Regions from separate parts of the Ammoniphilus oxalaticus genome, predicted to be linked through region 2. Evidence: riboswitches for the same ligand, from Rfam matches in the RefSeq annotation. Region 2 holds a riboswitch; each other region holds the start of a gene.
The links. A riboswitch is a leader RNA that binds a small molecule or an ion and turns the genes downstream of it on or off. The one in region 2 is predicted to bind S-adenosylmethionine.
Positions count from the first base shown of each region.

Region 1: it holds a riboswitch for S-adenosylmethionine, as region 2 does, so the genes downstream of both, BEP19_RS00285 (aminotransferase class I/II-fold pyridoxal phosphate-dependent enzyme) here and BEP19_RS14055 (bifunctional homocysteine S-methyltransferase/methylenetetrahydrofolate reductase) in region 2, are expected to answer to the same signal.
Region 3: it holds a riboswitch for S-adenosylmethionine, as region 2 does, so the genes downstream of both, metH (methionine synthase) here and BEP19_RS14055 (bifunctional homocysteine S-methyltransferase/methylenetetrahydrofolate reductase) in region 2, are expected to answer to the same signal.

Region 1 covers NZ_MCHY01000001.1:53,188-57,424, reverse strand. Annotated here, with positions in the region: gene BEP19_RS00295 (DUF3905 domain-containing protein) at 1-95, opposite strand, end outside; gene trpS (tryptophan--tRNA ligase) at 177-1,178, opposite strand; T-box leader at 1,256-1,491, opposite strand; gene BEP19_RS00285 (aminotransferase class I/II-fold pyridoxal phosphate-dependent enzyme) at 1,554-2,675, opposite strand; SAM riboswitch class I at 2,775-2,903, opposite strand; gene BEP19_RS00280 (TVP38/TMEM64 family protein) at 2,973-3,545, opposite strand; gene BEP19_RS00275 (hypothetical protein) at 3,641-4,237, shown strand, end outside.
Region 2 covers NZ_MCHY01000009.1:529,915-534,151, reverse strand. Annotated here, with positions in the region: gene BEP19_RS14065 (L-threonylcarbamoyladenylate synthase) at 1-97, opposite strand, end outside; gene BEP19_RS14060 (GNAT family N-acetyltransferase) at 209-667, opposite strand; gene BEP19_RS14055 (bifunctional homocysteine S-methyltransferase/methylenetetrahydrofolate reductase) at 752-2,605, opposite strand; SAM riboswitch class I at 2,714-2,838, opposite strand; gene spoIIR (stage II sporulation protein R) at 2,924-3,538, opposite strand; gene BEP19_RS14045 (hypothetical protein) at 3,895-4,237, opposite strand, start outside.
Region 3 covers NZ_MCHY01000011.1:103,791-108,027, forward strand. Annotated here, with positions in the region: gene metH (methionine synthase) at 1-1,935, opposite strand, end outside; SAM riboswitch class I at 2,101-2,211, opposite strand; partial or broken gene BEP19_RS18295 (transposase) at 2,480-2,750, shown strand; gene BEP19_RS15730 (MerR family transcriptional regulator) at 3,326-3,808, opposite strand; gene BEP19_RS15735 (IclR family transcriptional regulator) at 3,907-4,237, opposite strand, start outside.

The sequences.
Region 1 (4,237 bases), on a different contig from region 2:
AACGGTTCTGTTTGTTCGACGGGAACATTGTCTTTTGAAGGTCCATGTATCTGATGTGGATTTTTCTTTTCCAGCTCTTTTTGACGCTTGCTCATCTATATCACCTCTTCTTGGCAGAGATACCTTTAGTTTGAACCATGCAACTCTGCGCAATGCTGGATAAAATAGACTTTTTCTTATTTTAGGGTCTCCCTTGGAATCAAGCCCATCCTTTGTTTGACTTCAATCATTTTCTGTTCCGCATATTCTGCAGCTTTTTCAGCGCCGGCTAACAAAACACGATCCAATTCATCTGATTCAATCCATTCTTGATACCGTTGTTGCATCGGTTCTAGCAGGGACACAACCGCATCAGCGACATCACTTTTGAACGCGCCATAACCAATACCGTCGTATTGCGATTCCAATTGCTCGATTGTTTGGTTAGAAGCGAGCGCGTAAATCGTCAGCAAGTTACTAATTGCTGGTTTTTCCTGTTCATCAAAACGGATCTGATTTTCCGAATCGGTTACCGCTCGCTTCACTTTGCGGACAATTTTCTTTGGTTCATCCAACAAAGAGATAAAGCTACCTTCATTCGGATTACTTTTGCTCATCTTTTTACTGGGGTCATCCAACGACATGATTCTTCCGCCCACTTTCGGAATGATCGGCTCTGGGATCGTGAACGTCTCGCCAAATCGTCCATTAAACCGCTGAGCCAAATCGCGCGTTAACTCCAAATGCTGTTTTTGATCGTCTCCAACCGGAACATGTGTCGCGTCGTAAAGTAAAATATCAGCGGCCATCAACGCTGGATATGTAAATAAAGAGGCGTTTACGGCGGCTTTTCCTTCCGACTTGTCTTTAAATTGGGTCATCCTCTCCAGCTCACCCATGTAAGCCGTACATTGCATCAACCAGCCTAACTCCGCATGCTCTTTTACATGCGATTGAACCATTAACGTTGCTTTCTGCGGATCAATGCCCGCCGCTAAAAACATAGCCGCTAACGAACGAACATTTTGTCGCAATAATTCTGGCTCCTGCGGCACCGTAATCGCATGCAAATCGACTACGCAAAAAATACAATCGCCCTCATCTTGTAGTTCAACAAACTGTTTCATCGCGCCGATATAGTTGCCCAGTGTGAGCAACCCGCTCGGCTGAATACCTGAGAATATTTTCTTTTTAGACATATGACTCACGCCTCCATTATTTCCTGGGTAAGAATACTCATTTAACAAGGTTAAGTAAACAAAAAGATCCTCCATCCGCAAGGGACGAAGGACCGTGGTGCCACCCTTATTATTTGATTACATATCAAACCATAATCAAATATCTTAAGTTCTCTTCGATAACGTGAAGATCATCTCGCCAAAGCCTATTTCCGCAGCGGTTTCGGTTTGGAGCTCAGAAGTCCATTCGCGGAACGCCCTGTATCAGTTTCCACCACCCACTGACTCTCTATAAACAGAAACGATCCCTACTCTTCTTCTTCATAGCCGTGTATTTATCTTTTTTTTATTTTACGCGAATCTAACCTCTTTTTGCAAGCCATGCGGTTTTAACGATTATTCGACAGACGCCTGTTTCAACACATGGGACGCAGCTTGCAAAGCTTGCTCCAAATCTTGCTGAAGATCGTGGGCGCTCTCGATTCCCGTTGAAATACGCAGCAAGCGATCACACACACCGACTCTTTGGCGAATCTCCTCTGGAATATCCGCATGCGTTTGTACCGCAGGGTACGTCATCAAACTTTCAACCCCGCCTAAACTTTCCGCAAAAGAAATTAACTTTAAATTTTTCAAAATCGGGGCAACCATTGCCGCGTCTTTAACTCGGAACGAGATCATCCCGCCAACACCCGCATAAAGCACATCTTCGACGAACGAATGACCTTCCAAGAAGGAAACCAACTGCTTCGCGTTCTCTGTATGCTTTTCCATTCGTAACGACAACGTTTTCATACCGCGAATTAACAACCAACTATCCATAGGCGACAACACGGCTCCGCTCGTGTTTTGCTGAAAGGCCATTTCTTCCGATAGCTCCTTGCCTTTTGTGACGACTAAGCCTGCTAGCACATCGTTATGGCCGCCTAGGTACTTGGTGGCGCTGTGCAACACGATGTCCGCCCCTTGTTCGATTGGCCTTTGGTAATATGGCGTCAAAAACGTGTTGTCCACAATCGTTAATGCCCCATGCTCTTTCGCCACCGCAGCTATGCTTTCCGTATCAACTGTGATCATCATCGGGTTGCTCGGTGTCTCGATAAACACGGCAGCCGTTTCTGGACGAAGGTGATCGCGTAAATCCGCGCCATCGCGAATGTCGTGGTAACTACACGTAATTCCAAATCGTCGCCAGACTTGTTCAAACAAACGGTAAGATCCGCCGTATAAGTCATGCGTAGCGATGATATGATCCCCCGGCTTAAATAGGCCAAACAAAATTTGAATTGCCGCCATTCCCGAACTAAACGCAAACCCTTGATCACCGCCTTCAATTTCAGCGATCGCCTCTTCCAAAACAACGCGCGTTGGGTTTTTCGTGCGTATGTAATCAAAGCCGGTGCTTTCACCTAATCCTGGGTGCAAATACGCCGTTGAAAAAGTGACAGGAAAGCTAATCGCCCCTGTTTTCTTTTCTTTGCGATTACCGATCTGAGCTAAAATCGTTTCTAAATCCACTTTATGTCCTCCCCCTATGCCATCTATCGCTATTTTGCTTAACTACAAACTAAAAAGCTCCTTTCATCTGATGAAAGGAGCTGGGTTTACATCGCAGTTCCCTTATCTCTCAAAATGAACTTCATTTTGTCGGAATTAGCACCGTGCCATAACAAACGTTGCGAAGCGTTCATTAGGTCGGTTGCCGGGCATCATCGGGCCAGTCCCTCCACCTTCTCTTGATAAGAGCATTCACTTGTTAACTTGTTGATCACAGTTATTATATGTAACAATCCGTTTTATGTCAAACTAAGCTGATCACCTTGATATGTATTGTTTTTCCACCCTTTTACCGAATAACCATAAGGCTGCAATTAACAAAGCGATAAACAGTAGTTTCCATGGTTCGCGCAACATCGCGGGCAAATCCGCCCCGATAAAGGAGATAATAAAAATCATGACTCCTTTGCCAAGTAAAGTCGCCCAAAAATACGTGTGAAACGGCAATCTCGATAATGCGGCTAGCACATTGATTAAACTGGACGGAGAAAAAGGGAAGCATCGTAACAGAAAAAGCACGGAAAAACCACGGTTCTCAAACCAACTCGTCGTTTTCACGATCGTTCGGTATTTCCTGAAAAAGAGATGCGTTCGTGTGCCTCTTAACTTTCTAACAAGCCAAAAGACAAGGATCGATCCTGCGCAAGCGCCAAGCCAGGTAAACAAAAATCCTTTCCATAGGCCAAACGCCGCGGCGCTTCCCGTTGCAATTGCGATCAGTGGAAGAGCGGGGATAAAGGCTTCGATGACGGGTAATAAAAAGGCCACGATCACGCCTAAGCGTTGATAAGCTTCAATCCATTGTAAAATATCTTCAACGTCAAGATTCATGATGCGCTCGCTACCCTTCCTTTTATAGTTGAGTCAGTTGACCAAAGGTTGTCCTTCCTGTAATTTAGACTAAAAATGAGGATCTGGTGGTTTATATGAAAAAATGGGTTCTATCTGGTTTATTCTATTTTATCTTTATTTCAATCATTGGCGTTGTAGCGCGGCTAAAAATGTTCCTGCCGTTTCTGCCAAAGATCCCCTTCATGCATCTTGTCCATGCCCATTCCCACGTCGCCTTTCTAGGTTGGGTTTATTTTATTTTAGCTGCCTTTCTAATCCAATATACAATGACCGCTTCGATGTGGAACAGCAGAAGACTTCATTTTCTATATTACGCGCTCCACTTTTCCGTGTCAGGCATGCTCATCTCTTTTTGTTTGCAAGGATATGGACTGTTTTCCATCTTATTTTCTAGTTTGCATATTTTTATATCCTATTATTTTGCTTATCTTTACTTTACAAATCAGCGACAATCGATTCCGCCCGTCGTTAAACTGTTTTTTCATACAGGCATTCTCTTAAATGTACTGTCATCGATTGGCCCCTGGGGCATCGCTGCCATTGGAATGATGGGCAAGAACACTGCGGACTTATTTGATCTGTTATTATATTTTTATCTCCATTTTCAATATAACGGTTCGTTTACTTTTATTATTTTTGGCTTGTGTTACTTATTTATGAATCGGCAGTCT
Region 2 (4,237 bases):
CGCGCAATAAAGCGGACGCCTCATCGAGTTGTGGATAATATTTTTGTTCCTCCACAACATTATCCACATGCCATACTTTCGTTTGATAACTGATCATAATCCATCAAAATCCTTTTTAAATACGTATTTACTTCTTTACCTGTAGATAAACAAACAAGTTATCAACACTCTGTGGATAACTTGTTCATAACTTTTCCTCAACAAAATGTTACTTTTTTCGTGTTTGATAGACCATCACCGTGGATAAGTCTGTTTTTGCTTGTCGAAAATGGGCCGATTGTTGGATCGAGGCGGGCGTATCCGTGTGTTCAATCGCCTCAAATCCGAAAAACTCGAAAAAAGAAGTGGAGGGTGTTAGCAAATAAATTTCTTGTACCCCTTTTTGTACAGCAAATGCTAACAAAATTCTCACCAACTCCATTAATGCGTTTGCTTCGAGGTAGGTCGAATCGAGCGCCAGTGAACGGAGCAATCCGCGTTTTTCATCGCTTATTTCTAAGCCGGCTGTTCCGATAATCCGTCGCGGCTCCGTTTGTTCCACAACTAAAAAGTTTTCAATATGTTGCTCAATTCCTGTTGCGTTTAGTTTACCCTGTTCTAAAAGTTTCACTATCGCCGACACATCTTGTTTCGTTGCCATCCGTACCACACTATTGTTATTTAGCACGTTACTCGTCCCCCTCATTCTAGCTTTTCTATGATTTATATGTTCTAGAATGATAGTTATGCCAAAAAAGACAACGGTAAAATGCTAGTTTCGAGCGAGGTGATCTTCTTTTACCCCTTTTTTCGCTTGCAGAGCCAGCTCGACGGTCATTTCATAACGCATGAACGGTGTGATCAAATAGATTCCGTTAAAATAACGTTGCGCGGTTTCCAACAGTTCGAGGGCGATTTCGACTCCTTGTTTGCGGGCGTCATCCCCTTCAAACTTGGCCATGCGGGATCGCACTTCATCAGACAACTGAATGCCCGGCACTTCATTGTGCAAAAATTCGGCATTGCGATGACCTGTCAACGGCATGATCCCGACAAACATCGGCGCGTCTAAATGAGCGGTCGCTTCCGCTACTTGCGCAAACTGGTCGTGATCATACAGCGGTTGGCTCATGATGTAATCCGCCCCTGCCTCGAGCTTCTTCTCCAATCGTTCCACTGCTTTATGCAAATGACGCGTGTTTGGATTAAAAGCGGTTGCGACAGTAAAGGTCGAACGCTTTTTCAACTCTCTACCGGAGAAGCCGATTCCTTCATTAAGCTGTTTGATCATCCGAATCAATTCAAATGAGGTCATATCGTACACTGAGGAAGCCCCCGGTAAATCGCCGCACCGCGTCGGGTCTCCCGTAATCGCTAAGAGATGGTCAATCCCTAACGCGTGCAGTCCCATCAGGTGGGATTGCTGGCCGATTGAATTACGGTCACGGCAAGTCATGTGAACGAGTGGACGGACGCCAATTTTTTCTTTGACGATCGCCCCTAGCGCCATGTTGCTCATCCGCGTCATCGCTAGTGAATTATCCGCCATCGTGATCGCATCGACCCCTGCTTCTTTTAAGGCAGCCGCTCCATCTAAAAACGGTTCGAAGTCCAATTCCCGCGGCGGATCCAACTCGACAATCACCGTCGTTCGTTCGCGAGCCAATTGCGGGATCGTTTTTTCAGAACTGATCTCTGGATACGGAATCACAACACGATCCGGTCGCAACGCTCGTTCGTTCACTTGCACCCGTTGCGGCTCTTTTCCTTTTAGGCGTTTGGCGACAGCGGAGATATGCTCAGGCGTTGTCCCGCAACACCCGCCGATAATGCGGATACCCAGTTCAACCAATTTTTCAGCGCTTTCCGCAAAATATTCAGGCGAAGACTCATATTCGTATTTTCCGTCCACATAGGCGGGCAAACCCGCGTTGGGATAAGCCGATAATAAGGTCCCTTCAGGTAAGTTCAACTTTTCAAAAGAACGGATTAGGTTCGCGGGTCCATTGTAACAGTTTAGCCCAACGACACTCGCTCCCGCCTCCAAAAGTCGACCAAAAGCTTCATCTAACGGATAACCATCCAATGTGCGAGTCAGGTCCTGGACCGATAGTTGGCAGAGGACGGGAATCGAGCTTACCCGCTTAATCGCTTCGATCGCGATGATCGCTTCTTCCACGTTGCAAAACGTTTCAAGCATGATTCCATCCAACGATTCCTTTAGCAAACTATTGATTTGTTCATCGTAGGCATACTGTAGTTTTTCGCGATCAAAATTGGTTTTTCTGCCGCCTAAAATGCCGCCGACCGCGCCAACAATGTACGCTTCATCGCCAATCGCTTCTCTTGCCAACTGGACCGCGGCCCGATTAATGGCCTCAACTTGATCCTCTAACCCGTACTTTGATAACGTTTCACGGTTCGCTCCGTACGTATTTGTTTCTATTAAAGTAGCGCCGGCCGCAAGATAACTCGCGTGAATTTCTCGAATTAAATCCGGGCGGGTCAAATTCCACTCTTCCCCGCACGCGCCAACAGGCACGCCATAACCATGAAGCAACGTTCCCATCGCTCCGTCTCCAATGAGTATGTTTTTCTGTATATACTGTAACAGATGATCCTTCACGTTCTCGCTCCCCCTCTGCCATCTTCCAAATAAATAGACCTTCTACGCTTTGCAAAAAAAGGTAGAAGGTCTCTCGTCATCCATCTCTATCTCGTTATACTGAGTTCCTCCTTATTTCTCAGATGATCGGATCGCCACCTGCAGGAATTAGCACCCTCTTTAGGAATTGTTATTGGTCCTAACGGGTTGCCGGGTTTCATAGGGCCAGTCCCTCCACCTGCTCCGAATAAGAAAATCGATTTCAATTTTATTTCCACTATATAAGGTTAGTTAATGATATGATACATGGGCTCTTTTCATTCTGTCAATCTTTTTAGATTAGCCGAAAATGCTTTTCCATAGTTTTTGGAAGATTTCAAACAAGAAAAACTTAACCTGAACTTGCGGCGCGCCATCGCCCCCGTCTGCTAACTCGTGGTTCCCCTGCTCGTCCTTTTTGACGGCATCGCCTGTCGTAATATCCACAAAGCATAACGGCGGGAACAACACACACCACCAATTTTGACCGCGCCCTTCACCAACCGTCACCCGCAACGCTTCATAATCGCCAGCCGGATAAACGTATTGTCCGTACATTTTTGTCGGAAAAGGAACGACGCCTAATTCTACGTTACTCTCATATGTGAACCCGCTGTCAGCCACCGTTTGTTCCACGATTTCTTCCAACGCGGGAAGCTCTGCATGCATCTTTTGTCTCGCCTGCTCTAGTGAATCTAGCTCTTCCACTTGATCGGCAAGGTAGTTATTGATGTTGTCGCGAATCTTTCTTTTTAAAATTTGATCTTGAGGAGCATCGCTGTTGGCAATGATCCGCAAGCGAATCGACTGTTCAGGAACCCCATCGCCTGAAAATAAAGCCGCAACCGATTTTTGATTTTCCCAACTCATAACTAAGATCATTACTGAAAATAAAACCAAGCTTACTTTTCTCATGCCCTTCGTAATCCCCTCTCTTTTCTATCTCCTTAGCAAACAGTCTCGACAGAAAAGAGTTTTTTTAAACCCAATTTTCTATTTTTAGAATTGTTTGGGCAATTTAGGGGCAAACCGAGTAGGCCGTGATACGGTTCGGTATGGGGCGGGGCAGCTCAAAAGAGGCTGCGGCTTTTACTAGCGAGTGTTGGGGGTGGGGACGTGCAGTAGCCTCTTAATTTACGGATTCTGCTGGCCTCGGTGAGTACCCCCTTTTACTAAACAGTGTTGGGGGCGCGATTTCGAACCCCTGATTAAGGTAATCTGCAAACACTTTTACTAACGAGTGTTGGGGGTCAATTCAGGCAGCCCCGTAGTTAAATTCTTTTTTTCGAAGGCGCCTGTGGCCGTAGTTCCGCAAAATAATAAAGGATAAGCGCTACTGAAAGCAGCGATGTACCATATGGATAGAGAATCGGAAATAGGTAGGTCGGGTAACCTTGTGTAATTTGGGAGCGGTAACCGATTCTCCCATCATGCGCCCCTGAAAGATTTACGGCTTTGACCATGACCGCCTCCTGGCGAAGGGCCCGCAACGAATACTGCCGCTCAATCAACAAGCCTGTTTCATTAAACGTTCGAATGCGCCACAAGCGGGGCGCTGTTTGTTGAACTACAATTAATTCAGCTTGTCCCGAATTTTGATCCGTTTTCATTACG
Region 3 (4,237 bases), on a different contig from region 2:
CGGCGGATATTTTTGAAGCGCTTCGTCTAAGTCTTTGATCAGCCCGTCTTTTGAGCCTTCGACGACATATTGCGCTAACCGCTCCTCTAACGTCAAATTAGAAATTTCTATTTTCTTCTCTACCTTCTTTTCCCGGTAGAAGGCAGTAAACGTAGCAAGCGTTTCGTCCGTTGTGTCAAACAAAAGCTCTTCTGACATTTGACGCTCTTCCGCCGGTATCGAAGCAAACCGCTCGAGTTTCTCGGTATTAACGATAGCATAATCCAATCCCGCTCTTGTACAGTGGTACAAATAGATCGCGTTTAGCACTTCGCGACCAGCAGGCGGCAGACCAAATGACACGTTGCTCACACCTAAGATCGTTTGACATTCAGGCATGGCCTCTTTGATCATTCGAATCCCTTCGACGGTTTCTTTCGCTGATCCAATGTACGACTCATCACCTGTTCCAACTGGGAAAACGAGCGGGTCAAAAATAAGGTCACGCGGATCGAGACCGTACTTATTCACCAACAGATCGTAGGAACGCTGCGCCACTTCCAACTTACGCTCACGCGTCACCGCCATCCCCGTTTCATCGATCGTTCCAACAACAACGGCCGCTCCATAGGTTTTAACCAACGGGGCTACCTGTTCAAAGCGCTCCTCCCCGTCTTCCAGGTTAATCGAGTTGATGATCGCTTTTCCTTGTGAAAATTTCAAAGCAAGTTCAATTACTTCGTGGTCAGTTGAGTCAATCATCAGCGGGACTTTCACCTTTTTAACGACATAGTCCAAAAACTTACTCATATCTTCCGCTTCGTCTCGATCAGGGTCCGCTAAACAAACGTCGATAATATGAGCCCCTTTTCGAACTTGGCCGCGAGCAATCTCGGAAGCTTCCTCGTACTTTTCTTCTTTAATTAAGTTTTTAAACTTTCTAGAGCCGATCACGTTCGTTCGCTCCCCGACAAACAACGGTCGGTTGTCCTCTTCCAAATAAACCGGTTCGATTCCTGACACAACATGACCGTGCGGTTCAGCTTCCGTCCTCGGTTTGTAATCCTTTAATTTTTCAGCTAATACCCGAATGTGTTCTGGCGTTGTACCGCAACAGCCACCGGCGATATTCAACCAACCTTGTTTTGCAAAATCCGCCAACTTGGTTGCCAGCGCTTCCGGTGATTCGTGGTAATGCCCGTTTTCGTCAGGCAACCCCGCGTTCGGATAACAGCTCACCCCACACTGGGCCAATTCGGAAACGGTTCGGATATGGTCTCGCATGAACTCCGGACCTGTAGCGCAGTTTAGACCAACGGAAAGCGGTTTTAAATGTTCTAACGAAATATAAAACGCTTCGATGTTTTGCCCCGCAAGCGTTGTTCCCATCGGCTCGATCGTCCCCGAGATCATCACAGGCAGTTCTTTTTCAAGTTCTTTGAATGATTCTTTAATCCCGATGCTGGCTGCTTTAACGTTCAACATATCTTGAGCCGTTTCAAGCAGCAAGAGGTCTACCCCGCCTTGAATTAGAGCCCTGGCCTGTGATCGGTACGATTCAACCAATTCATCAAAAGTAACGCCGCCCGTTACAGATAACGTTTTCGTCGTCGGACCCATCGCGCCCGCAACAAAACGTGGCCACTCTGGCGTCGAGTATGCGTCAACCGCTTCTCTCGCAATTCGAGCCGCGGCTATATTAATTTCCTCATCATATTCTTCAAGATCATATTCAGCTAAAACAACCGTTGCTGATCCGAATGTATTCGTTGAGATGATGTCTGCGCCCGCTGCCAAATACTCTTTGTGGATCTGTAAAATAACATCCGGACGGGTGATATTAAGGTTCTCGTTACAGCCATCTAGCTCTTCTCCACCGAAATCCTCCTCGGTGAGATTCGCTTGCTGAAGCATTGTCCCCATCGCCCCATCAAGAATTAAGATCTTTTTCTCCATCTGTCGCTTCAAACTTTGCTCAGACAATTCCTTCCACTCCCTCCACCTACTCATTGTAATCTGTCTTTTTACATAGTGTACCAGATACAATGCTAGTACTGTCTGTTTTTAACGGTTTACAAATAAAAAACTCCTTCGTATAAGAAGGAGTGATTTGTCTACGTCTTCTTATCTTTCAGAACCTTCGACCGTCGTTCTGCTGGAATTAGCACCTGCTAGTATCCTAACGGTTGCTGGGCTTCAAAGGGCCAGTCCCTCCACCTCTCTAGATAAGTCAAGTTTAATTGTTAGTAGTACACTATCATTGAAAATATATATTGTCAATATAACGATGTTCGAAACAGTTCGGTGCGCTGCTGGAAAAAAGATAGACGGGGATCAGGGGGGCAGCAGACATAGTTATGGAATGTTGTTGATGAAAAAGAAGAGATTGGCGCGCAGCTCTTTATTTCCATAGTTATTTAAATTTGTGGATGGACAAACTAACTTGTTTAAGTTAAGATAGGAACAGGTGTTCCCTATTGGGTTAAAAGGAGGATTCCACATGCTTCAAAAACGCGACTTTTTTGTCAATCAAAATGTCCGCCTCGAACGTCTCCAACAGCATTTTAATCGTTTTAAAAAAGAAGAAACTTGCAGACATGTCCTCAATCAACTCATTATTTTTAAGCAAAAACAACAACACAAATGTCCGCATTGCGCAAGCGTAACAGTTGTTCGTTACGGGAAATACCGTGATCGCCAACGCTACAAATGCAAGGAGTGCTGTAGAACTTTTAATGATTTAACCAATACCCCTCTACACTACACCCATTCACCTTATAAATGGATTCAATTTATCTATAGCCTTATTTGCAAACAAACATTGGCTTTTTCATCTTCAGATGTAGATATCTGCTATTCTACTGCTTATTTCTGGCGGCATAAAATCATTCATGCTTTAGCCCACGTCAACCCCGATCCGAAACAAACGATCCTAATCCACTCTAAATACCCGTATCTCTGTGTCCGCCAACACCCACCACAGCTGATTGGAGATTCAGAGGATGGACTCAAATTTACTAATTGGATCCAATCATTTCAATGGATCGCAAGAAGGTTTGTTGACCGCTATCTCGCTTGGTTCCAATTTCTCGAAAAACTAGACACGGATTCGGACCTGGACAAAATTAAATTTATGCTATTTTCGGCATGTTCCCAACCGCTTCTTCAAACATACAACACTATTAAAATTAAATCTCCTTTTTAGATAAAATGACCGATCAACAACATTCGATAGCTATACGAAAATATTTAAGATTATAACCCGCCTCTCATATGCATTAATACCATTCCAAACGTGATTAAAAAAGGACTACCCATTGGCAGCCCCTTTCATCAATCGCGCTTTTTATAAAGTAAAGTTCATGACCCGAGACCAGATTCCTTTTTTCTTCTTCTCTCTCTCTTCTCGAATCTTACCGAGATTATCCATCAGTTCTTGATCCCGTTTTGCGATTTCAACCTCTTGCATCCTTGTTTTTAAATCCGCAATTTCATGTTGTAGTAATTCTATCGTTTGCTTCATCTCCTCAATCATTTTGGAATCTATCGCAAGATCCCCGACCGAGATGCCGGCTTGGATTAAAGAATGCTCAGCTTGTCCAAATTTTTCGCCTAATCCTTCACGAATATCATGTTGATCTAAGCCATTATCCCTTGCTTCTTGTATAAATTGAAAAACAACTAATGCGTCCTTTTTAAACCGAACCTGTTTTCCCTCGATATCCATCGGAACAAACTGGTAAAACTGATCCTTCCAGCTACGAACACTTTGCCACGTCGTATTCAATTCCTTTGCCATATCTTTTAAGGAGTACCACTGTTCCGCCAAACTACTCATCCTTTCCAGAAGATTCTAAATCTATTCTAGCAAAGATGTTGCGAGAATTATGTCAGATAGTGGATAACACTTGTGTAAGAAATTGTTCGCTATTGTCGGATCAATGTCATTCTCCCCATTCTCATTGCCGCATCCATCACAATCGGAGCGATTTCTCGCATTTTTTCCTCTGTTAGACGAGAAACTGGTCCTGAAACAGATAAGACCCCGAGCAGTTGCCTGTGACGATCAAAAATCGGAGCCGCAACAGCGCTCGTTCCTGATTCCCGTTCTTCCAGACTCGTCGCATAGCCATCGCGACTGATCCGCTCCAGTTGTTGGCGATACCGGTTCAAATCAACCAACTCCGGCCAACCTGGATCTCTTAAGATATAATTTTGAGTTTCTAAATCGGAAAATGCAACTAGCGCTTTGCCCGAT